DNA from 2 places in the Sporolactobacillus sp. BBK16-2 genome. Region 2 is predicted to be linked to the other one. Evidence: a T-box and tRNA genes for the amino acid it is inferred to sense, from the RefSeq annotation. Region 2 holds a T-box; the other holds one or more tRNA genes.

Region 1 (5,202 bases), 1.3 Mb from region 2:
CATTGGTGTTCAATCAGCGAATGATGCTTACAGCAATATCCTTATCTTCTTTTCTCACGCAGATCTATGTGTGGATTTCAGCCCAAAGTTTGCATCTTACGTTGAGAAGTGATGTCTATATAAGCAGACTTACAATCTTAGCCGCGGGCGTTATCTTTGCCTTTTATGTGAATCGAATTTATATTCTCAGATTGAAGCAGAATTCGGAGCAGATGCGTGTGCAAAAATTCGCATCAAAGATCTCAGCAAACTTTGTGACGGTAAGTCGTCTTAATGTCGAAGAAAAGATGGATAATATCCTTAAAGCGATCGGAGAATTCTTTGATATTGATCATGTCTCGCTCAACCTAAGTGTAGCAGAATATAATTTTATGGATCCGGAAAACAGCTCTTTTTGGAATAAGAAAAATCCAAATCAGATTGTTCATGGTTTCGCGACCTATTCACAAGAATGGGTAAAACAATTTGGTGAAAACAGCATCATCCACATTTCGGATCGTGAAAAGCTGCCTCGCGAGGCTGAGGTTATTCGGCAAGAACTTGAAAAGAAAGGAATTCAATCCGTACTGTCTGTTCCCATTACCGTTCATAACGTTGCGATTGGACATTTAAAGCTGGAATCGACAAAAACATCGAACGATTGGAACATTAACTGGATGAGTCTGCTCGAAATTGTAGCAAACATTTTTGCGGATGCGCTGGTCAAAGTAACTGCAGAGAAAAGGATTCATTTTATGGCCTATTTTGATGAACTCACAGGTCTTCCTAACCGCTTGTTATTTGGCGAGCGTGTAAAACGAGCAATGAGCCATGCAGAATCAACGGGCAACAAGATTGCGATCGTTTTCTTAGATCTAGATTCATTTAAAGATGTGAATGACACACTAGGACATGAAGCCGGAGATCTGCTGATTAAGAAGGTAACCGGCCAATTATCGCATTGCATCAGCCCGGCGGATACCGTTTCGCGATTTGGCGGTGATGAATTTCTGATCATGCTTAATCACATTTCAGAACCTGAAGAGGCAATCCGCACTATTGATAAAATCATGAAATTGTTTCACACATCATTCATGCTTCGTGAACAAGAAGTATTTGTTACAGCCAGTGCAGGTGTTGCTCTATATCCCGATGATGGAGATGATACCGAAACATTGGTTAAAAGCGCTGATACGGCTATGTATGAGGCGAAGAGCAAGGGGAAGAACCAATATGCTCTATGTACCAAAGAGATGAAAGACAGGCTGCAGATGAGGCTGAGATTAATGAGCAGTCTCTTTCATGCACTCCCAAGAAATGAATTGAGCATTGTCTATCAGCCTCAGGTTTGTCTAAAAACGGAACAGGTCGTTGGTGTTGAGGCACTGCTCAGATGGAAACATACGGAACTCGGGAACATATCGCCTGGTGTCTTCATCGAGCTGGCGGAACAGACCGGTTTAATTAACCCAATAGGCGAGTGGGTATTAAAATCGGCGTGCACTCAGCTGAAAAAATGGCTTGATAAAGGTATACCCGCTGTTCGTGTCGCTGTCAATTTATCAGTTGTTCAGCTTCGCAACCCGCTGCTTGTCAACCAGGTAAAAAAAGTACTTGATGAGACAGGCATTGATCCTGAGCTTCTTGAACTTGAAATAACTGAAAGTGCAACAACAAAGGATTTCGAGTACATCGTGCGTGTGCTTAACGATTTAAAAGCACTTGGCGTGTCACTGTCAATTGACGATTTTGGAACAAAGTACTCCTCATTAGGACGTTTAAAAAAATTGCCTGTTGATCGTCTGAAGATGGATATGCAATTTATTCAAGATATTGGTTATAGTGCCAAGGGAACCGGCATTACCAAAGCAATTATCAATTTAGCGAAGTACTTAGACCTTCAGTTGATTGCTGAAGGTGTTGAAAACCAAGTTCAACTTGAGTTTCTAAGAACATGGAGCTGCGATTTAGTTCAGGGCTATTATTATTATCGTCCGTTATCTTCCAGTGACCTTGAGAAGGTTATGCACAGTGATTCCCATTCAGGCAACAAACTGCTTTGAGAGTACTGAGAGGGGCGTAGAAGGGCATCCATTGTGGGTGGGCTCTTTTTATGCAGCAGCATGATGAGATAATCAAGAGAGGGGCAGCAGTGCAGCATGATAAAAATGTGCTGCCTATTTGTTGTTGTATTAATTGGCATATATCGGTTATACTGGAATAGTTGATTTTTAAAAATTAATTATAAAAACACTTGCAATTTGGTATGAATGATGGTAACATTTTAAAAGTCGGCGGCAAGATGTTACGACAATTGCTTTTCTGGCCCGTTCGTCAAGTGGTTAAGACACCACCCTTTCACGGTGGGTTCATGGGTTCGAATCCCGTACGGGTCATTGTTTTACTTGATTTTTTATGAGCCATGTATTAGAATGTAATGGTGTTTTTAATGGCTTGTTCAAAATTATATGGAGGATTAGCTCAGCTGGGAGAGCGTCTGCCTTACAAGCAGAGGGTCATAGGTTCGAGCCCTATATCCTCCACCATATCATCGCGGGGTGGAGCAGTCTGGTAGCTCGTCGGGCTCATAACCCGAAGGTCGTAGGTTCAAATCCTGCCCCCGCAATTGTGGATCCGTGGTGTAGGGGTTAACATGCCTGCCTGTCACGCAGGAGATCGGCGGTTCAAATCCGCTCGGATCCGCCATTTTATTTTGTTTTTTACAACATAGGCTGTTCATTTAATATTATCAGCATTTGTTTTTTACATAATGGCTCGGTAGCTCAGTCGGTAGAGCAGAGGACTGAAAATCCTCGTGTCGGTGGTTCGATTCCGCCTCGAGCCACCATTTGTTCGTGCCGATCTAGCTCAATTGGTAGAGCAACTGACTTGTAATCAGTAGGTTGGGGGTTCAAGTCCTCTGATCGGCACCATTATATTTTAAACAATAGATGCCAATATCTATTCCTTATATTTTATTTTTTACTATGGAGGGATAGCGAAGAGGCTAAACGCGACGGACTGTAAATCCGTTCCCTACGGGTTCGAAGGTTCGAATCCTTCTCCCTCCATTTACATATTATAGGGGTATAGTTTAAAGGTAGAACAGAGGTCTCCAAAACCTCCAGTGTGGGTTCAATTCCTACTACCCCTGTTTTTAATCATTATGGCGGTTATGGTGAAGTGGTTAACACACCGGATTGTGGTTCCGGCACGCGTGGGTTCGATCCCCACTAATCGCCCCATAAATTTTGGCCCATGGCCAAGCGGTAAGGCAACGGCTTTTGGTGCCGTGATGCGCTGGTTCGAATCCAGCTGGGCCAATTTAATGCGGAAGTAGTTCAGTGATAGAACATCACCTTGCCATGGTGGGGGTCGCGGGTTTGAATCCCGTCTTCCGCTCCATTATTATGGCGGCATAGCCAAGCGGTAAGGCACGGGTCTGCAAAACCCTTATCCCCGGTTCGATTCCGGGTGTCGCCTCCATTAATTACTTACTGCCATTATTTTTTATTGTGCCGGTGTGGCGGAATTGGCAGACGCGCATGACTCAAAATCATGTTCCTTCGGGAGTGTCGGTTCGACCCCGACCACCGGTATCAGTGTTTTCAACGAAAAAGACTTCTCAGGAACTTCTGAGAGGCCTTTTTGTTTTATTGGAAAACTAATTAAATTCCTCGTAAAAAGATTTCCAACTGCTCATTCCTTTTACCCCTGCTTGACCCTTAATTTTCGAACTTCAAGCCTCCATAAAATTCACGAAATTTCAGTTTAATTATGCGCTATATTGGGGCAGAAAACTCAATTTTTACATTTAGATTAAACTTGTGAATAGACCTTTCAAAATAAATGAATCGTGCTAAACTAAGCATTTGTGAGGCCATTTTAAAGGAAAATATTCCAGTATGGGTTGATCTCAAGTACAGATAGAAATGCTTAAGGGATGAAAGGTGATTGTTGATATGGTGTCAACTACTAAGCGGCGGATTACATGGGTAGATATAGCAAAGGCGCTGGGAATCATAGCGGTTGTATTCGGGCACGCCATTGATTCTGAGCGCGATATACGTTCTTTTGATCTCGTTTATGATGCCATTTATTGGTGGCATATGCCGCTCTTTTTTATTATCGGAGGATTCTTTTTAAAACCGCTTTCTCATAATTGGGAAGCGGTTCGTCACTTTTGGTCACGTCGCTGCAAACCATTAGTTGTTTCCTACTTCCTAATGGGAAGCATTTTAATTATGCTTAGCCATTTTGTCCGTAATCAGGACTGGTCGTACACCGCTTTCTATTTTGTCCGCCTGGTTTACGGTGGAAGGACGCTTAATAATTATTTAAGCATTTTTTGGTTCATTAATGTCTATATTCTCACACTGATCGTGGTTATCGTTTTGATCACTTGGGTGCGTCCTGTGGTCTTACAATGGATCATCAGTCTGACTCTGTTTGCCATTGGAACAGTTCATCAGCAACCAGAGTTCCTAGGACACCCTTATTTCCCATGGGATGTCCAAGTCGTATTAATTACCACCACATATATGCTGGCCGGCTATTACGGGTTCAAATTGCTTCAGACTATGTCTCATAAATATATAACCCTTTTGGCCATTGGTATCTTTTATTTATTTCTTATTCACGATCAATTCACCAAGAAAATCAATTTCACATTATATCTGAAATCGGATAATCTAAATCATACGGGGCTGGCGTTGATTACACCGCTCATTTTATGCTTAGGGATTATACTCATCTCGCAAATACTGAGTGAACTTAAATATTTTCATTGGCTTGTTCTCTGGGGGCGTCATACGGTGCTGATTATGTTTTGGCATCGAGCACTGTTTGACTTGCCGGAAATCATGGGGCTCCCTGACCACTGGCTGTTAAAATGTCTGATGGGCTTATTAATCCCTATTATAGTCATGCTGGTATGGAAACAATTTACGAACTTTCTGATGCACCATCGCCCAAGACAGTATGCGAGCAGCTGATCCGGATCGAGTGAAAACATATCAACTACTGTAAAAAGTCAGTGCTTTGCATCAGTCAAAGCGCTGACTTTTTTGCTGCAACGAGTTCCGAAGTATCTCTAGTTTACGGGTTCTTCAGTATCGACTTTTTTGTATGATCAACACCTAGCAAATGCCATATTTTAAGAAAGTGTCCTTCTATTGCTGCGCCTTCAATCTGTGTTATAGTTGCGGTAATTAGTCCTTTTTT
Region 2 (5,202 bases):
GGAATGAAAGATCCTTAACATAAGGTTTTTCCACCCAAGTATGTCCGGATTGATAGAGAGGAACAATTGGGTATTCAGACATCATCAGTTTTTCAGCTGCAAGAAGATTATCCCAACGTTTCTGTTGGTCAGCTGTACCTGTAAGTGCTGACTGTAACAGGCTGTCAAATTTCTTATTTGACCATCCTGTGGTATTTTGTGGGTTTTCAGACGTCCACATATCCAGGTAAGTCATTGGATCCTGATAATCTGGGAACCAACCGCTGAATGCAAGGTCAAACTTGAATTCTTGATTAAGTTTCAGATAGTTTGCCCAAGGTTGAGCATTGATTGTTACCGTTACGCCAGGAAGGTTTTTCTTAATCTGGTTCGCAACATATTGGTTTAGTTGTTGTGTTGAGCTGCTGTCTTGGCTTAAGAAATTAAGTTTCAAGGTCTTAATGCCAAGTTCTTTTTTTGCCTTATTCCAATATTCCTTAGCTTCGGAAGCAGAACCAGCTGGGAAGCCATCCGGGTCAGCAGAACGGAAGTCCTTGCCATCCGGACCAGCGACAAAGTTTTTAGGAACAATGTAATTAGATCCTGCAGAACCGTTGTTTAGGATTGATTTAACTAATCCATCACGATCAATTGCAGCGTTCAGTGCTTTACGCAAATTGAGGTTCTTCAAATTTTTGTTTGTCTTTTGGTTGATGTAGAGGAAGAAAGTACCGGATTCCAAAGCCGATTTCATTTCACTTGCGTTTGTTTTCTTGAATTGATCAACATATTCAGCGGAAAGTCCGACTTCGTCAATCGAACCTGTTTTGTACATATTGATCGCTGTACCTTGTTCTTTTACGACTTTGAAATCAACAGTGTCAAGCTTTGTTGCTTTTGCATTCCAGTAGTTTTTGTTTTTCTTATAAGTCCAGCCAGTACCTTTTTGCCAGTTGGACAGTACAAACGGACCACTATAGAGCATTGTATCTGCGGATGTTGCGTATTTGCTTCCGTTTTTCTTAACAACATCTTCACGTACCGGGAAGAATTGCGGTTGAGACAAAATGCTGTAGAAGAACGGTGGAGCCGGTTGATCCAAGGTTATTTGCAAAGTCTTGTCATCCAGAGCTTTAATACCTAATTGATCATACTTGCCATACAGTGGATCATCCTGATTTTGGATTTTAGCTGCATTCTTAATTCCTACAGATGCAAACAAGAAGTTATAAGCCGGTTTTGCTTTTGGATCATTCTGACGATGCCATCCATAAACAAAGTCCTGAGCAGTTACAGGTTTGCCGTCTGACCATTTCTGATCACGAAGTGTAAACGTATAAGTTTTCTTATCTGCGCTTACCTTTGGCGCACCCTTTGCTAAATCCCATTCGAACTTGTTGTTGTGCATTCTTGTCAGACCGGATTGCGTCATATCAATCGCATTTGTTGACGTCGTATCGGTTGCAAGATTTGGATCAAGAGTAGGGATATCAGCAGTAATTGCAAATCTTAACTCTTGTTTCGACGCTAATTTGTTTGAAGCGCCGCTTTTTTTGCTACTGTCACTACTGCTTGAGCTTCCGCAAGCGGAAAGCACAAGACTCAGTGCCATGATAAAAGAGAGCACAAGTGACCATTTTGCTTTCTTCTTCATAAAGTAATAACCTCCCCTAAATTTGCTATCTTTGTTTAGGTTTAATCCTCCATATTAAAACGAGTAAAGAGAACCGCTTAAACCTACAAATGCTATTATACAAGTTCTTTTTTTTTTTTGCATTCTTTTTTTTAAAAATTCGGCCGCTTAATGATGCAGAAAATGTAGAATATATTGATGCTACAACATTTTTCCGCTTATTTTTTTTTGCCGTTATGTTATAATTTCTAACAATGATTACAAAACAGGCGACTTATTTTGCTAAATAATAGAGGTGCTTCAATGAATATTTTTAAGTCAAAACGTTTTTTCCTTATTTTACTAATCTTGGTTATTGAATTCGTTTTAACACTATTTTCACAATTAATTTTTTCTTCTCTCTCATACTTGGCTTTTATTAATCACTTGTCCGTTATCAGTTTGCTATTTTTCAACTTTGGTCTCATTGTTTTTATTGTCCAAGGCGGTTTTTTTGACGGTGTCGTTTATAGTTTCAAACGTTTTGTACGTGCAACACGCAAAAAGACGTTTCAGGAAGAGGACACTGAAGCTCCAATGGCGGAATATAGACATCGGGACGGAAAGAGATCATTCATTATTTGGCCGCTTCTCCTCGACAGTCTTTTTTTGTTTCTTCTTTCCATTTTTCTTTCTTGGTCCTTATGATTAAATAGATTTGATTTTAATTAGCGTTTTATATATAATTATGTCAATATTGAACAGACTTATAGTAAAGCAATGAAGAAGAAGAGTACCTGCAGAAAGTCTTTAGAGAGCTTGGGTATGATGGAAACCAAGTGTCGGACTGCTTGGGAATGGACTTCTGAGCTTCAATCCGAACCTCGGGATTCAATCCGTCAGTAGGCATAGACGTTTCCGTACGTTACAACGGTAATGATTCTCGAACAGAATCAGATGAAAGATGTTTCTGCACAGCAGAAAAATTAGGGTGGTACCGCGGTCTATTCGTCCCTTGTGGATGGATAGGCCTTTTTATATTGTCTAAAAGAAAAATAATAAAATCAGGAAGGTGACTTATTTTGGCAAAAATATTTTCCGGCGTTCAGCCGACGTCCATTCCGACCCTTGGGAATTATCTTGGTGCCATGCGCAATTTCGTTACACTGCAAGAAGGCAATGAATGTATCTATTGTATTGTCGATGAACATGCCATTACGGTACCTCAAGATCCGAGGGAGATCCAAACAAACATCCATAATCTAGCGGCGCTTTATTTGGCCATGGGAATTGATCCAAAACAATCCATTCTTTTTATCCAATCGGAAGTTCCTTGCCACGCGCAGCTTGGCTGGATCATGCAATGTACTAGCTACATGGGCGAACTGGAACGTATGACTCAATTCAAAGACAAATCTCAAGGAAAAAAAGCAATTCCAGCAGGTCTTCTCACCTATCCGCCTCTGATGGCAGCAGATATTCTGCTCTATCAGACAGATCTTGTTCCTGTTGGTGCTGATCAGAAACAGCACATGGAATTGACACGTGATCTTGCTGAACGGTTCAACAACAAATACGGCGAAACGTTTACGATTCCGGAACCTTACATTCCTCCGGTTGGTGCGCGAATCATGTCACTCGCTGAACCAAAAAAGAAAATGAGCAAATCGGATGCGAACCGCAAGGCAACCATTTTTACACTAGACAGTGAAAAGGATATCATCAAAAAAATCAAATCGGCGACTACAGATGATGAAGCATCCATCCACTACGACCGGGATGCTAAACCGGGAGTCTCCAACCTGCTGGATATTTTCTCTCTCTGCTCAGGCCGATCCGTTGACGATCTGGTCGCTTCCTATCAAGGAAAGGGCTATGGGGAATTTAAAACCGATGTTGCCGAAGCGGTCGTTAAAGTATTGAATCCGATTCAGGAACGATTCAATCATCTGATCGAGTCTTCCGAACTCGATGAAATCCTCGATGAGGGTGCAGAAAAAGCCTACGCTATTGCAAGTAAAACTTTAAGCAAAGCCGAGAAGGCCCTCGGAATCGGACGACGAAACAAGCATTAAGACAAGGAACAAAAAACAGCTCTCGAGCGATTACATGTGCTCGGCGGCTGTTTTTTTATTCATAAAAGTTTAGTTTCAGGTTTAATCATTTTTTAATATAGTAGAATCCAAAACGTCCTGAAGATATTTGGCATGAGTACTGGCTTGTGATGCACTATCCAGCTCAGTAAAAATTTGGATGGCTTGTAAAGCTATTTTTTCTCCGCGCTGGCGATTTCCTAACTTAATCGCGTAAATTCCTTTTAAAAACATAAGCTTAATTTTCATGTATGAATCTTTTTCTTTATCCAATGATTCGTCCAATAGAATTAGAAATGTGTTCGCTTCAGGCAGCCTATTGTTTTCTAATAGTGCCACAATGGTGTTTAATAATATTTTTTGTTTCTTGACGTCCCCTCTTCCTAGCGGATTATAATCCATACTTTTCTCATAAGCCATGCGCGACAGTGCAACCATTTGATCGACCGGAAAACTGAACATCGAATTTGTATAAATCACAAGTTCATAGTATCCCCAGACATCCACATTAGAAAAGTATTCACTCAGAATTTTTACCATCTTCGGATCCGGCTTTTTCTTGGAAATTCGCCGTATATACAGCTCGGCCACGATAGAAAAATGCAGATAATAATTTTTTCCTTCTATTAAATACTTTCTATTTGTACGATCACGAAGGACTTGAAGCATATGCAGATTATCTTCCATTACGTAGCCCTTCAAGTCATCAAAGAATTTCTGAAAATGAGTAACTTCATAGTCGTTATTTACATAGAGAAACTCGTCCATTGACACATTCAATTTGTTAAGCAAATTAAGAAGATGTGTAAATGATATGTCACAGTCGCCACGTTCAAAGCGGGAGAGAAAGGCAACCGATACTTCTCCTTGTGCAAGTTCCGACAGCGTCATTTTTTTTGATTTTCGGATGTATCTTAATGTAACTCCAGGATGATTCATAAGCACACCTTTTTTTAATATAGTAAAATTTAAGCAGTTCATAAAGTATGTTTCGCAGAAGGACAATGCTTTGCGTCCCTCATCACAAGTTGAACTTACTTATAGTTTATCAAAAATAACACGACAATAAGCAAAGCGAGCATTTAATTAATAAAAAGTTTAATTAGATATTCTGATTTGATATAAAGCAAAAAAAGACCAAGCAGCAACATTCTGCCTGGTCTGTCTTATTATTCAGCTTTCTCTCATTGAACTTTCGTGCCCTGTTCTAACTCCCACAGCTTTTCGAAATAGGATTGACCCTTGATCATCCGTTCGCAAAGATCACTATGCTTGTCCGACCAACCCTTTTTCATTCCTAAAATCAATCCTTGCCATGCCTCATCAAAGGTCATTCGGCGGCTTTCACTATATTTAGTCGGATACCACTCTGTATACCAATAGCGCATTTCTTCGACATTCCCAGATGAATAGAGCTGATCAAGCGCCATAAACAGCAGCTGCTTCAGCTGTCTTTCTTTTCTTGTTAAGCCCATCATACACTCAGGATTAAGTGAGAGCATATGATATTCTTTTTTG

The links. A T-box is a leader RNA that pairs with one kind of tRNA and senses whether it is charged. The one in region 2 lies ahead of trpS (tryptophan--tRNA ligase), so its partner is inferred to be a tRNA-Trp.
Region 1: it encodes a tRNA-Trp, which carries the amino acid that the T-box ahead of trpS (tryptophan--tRNA ligase) is inferred to sense. The anticodon was not compared.

What each region holds. Positions count from the first base shown of each region.
Region 1 covers NZ_CM187611.1:2,606,313-2,611,514, reverse strand. Annotated here, with positions in the region: gene AC6F33_RS12925 (EAL domain-containing protein) at 1-2,042, shown strand, start outside; tRNA gene AC6F33_RS12920 (tRNA-Glu) at 2,304-2,375, shown strand; tRNA gene AC6F33_RS12915 (tRNA-Val) at 2,450-2,525, shown strand; tRNA gene AC6F33_RS12910 (tRNA-Met) at 2,532-2,605, shown strand; tRNA gene AC6F33_RS12905 (tRNA-Asp) at 2,610-2,685, shown strand; tRNA gene AC6F33_RS12900 (tRNA-Phe) at 2,752-2,827, shown strand; tRNA gene AC6F33_RS12895 (tRNA-Thr) at 2,837-2,912, shown strand; tRNA gene AC6F33_RS12890 (tRNA-Tyr) at 2,969-3,050, shown strand; tRNA gene AC6F33_RS12885 (tRNA-Trp) at 3,063-3,133, shown strand; tRNA gene AC6F33_RS12880 (tRNA-His) at 3,149-3,224, shown strand; tRNA gene AC6F33_RS12875 (tRNA-Gln) at 3,232-3,303, shown strand; tRNA gene AC6F33_RS12870 (tRNA-Gly) at 3,310-3,384, shown strand; tRNA gene AC6F33_RS12865 (tRNA-Cys) at 3,392-3,465, shown strand; tRNA gene AC6F33_RS12860 (tRNA-Leu) at 3,497-3,578, shown strand; gene AC6F33_RS12855 (acyltransferase family protein) at 3,942-4,973, shown strand.
Region 2 covers NZ_CM187611.1:1,276,819-1,282,020, reverse strand. Annotated here, with positions in the region: gene AC6F33_RS06385 (peptide ABC transporter substrate-binding protein) at 1-1,633, opposite strand, end outside; gene AC6F33_RS06380 (DUF3899 domain-containing protein) at 1,916-2,299, shown strand; T-box leader at 2,363-2,610, shown strand; gene trpS (tryptophan--tRNA ligase) at 2,674-3,666, shown strand; gene AC6F33_RS06370 (helix-turn-helix domain-containing protein) at 3,748-4,623, opposite strand; gene AC6F33_RS06365 (DUF3603 family protein) at 4,869-5,202, opposite strand, start outside.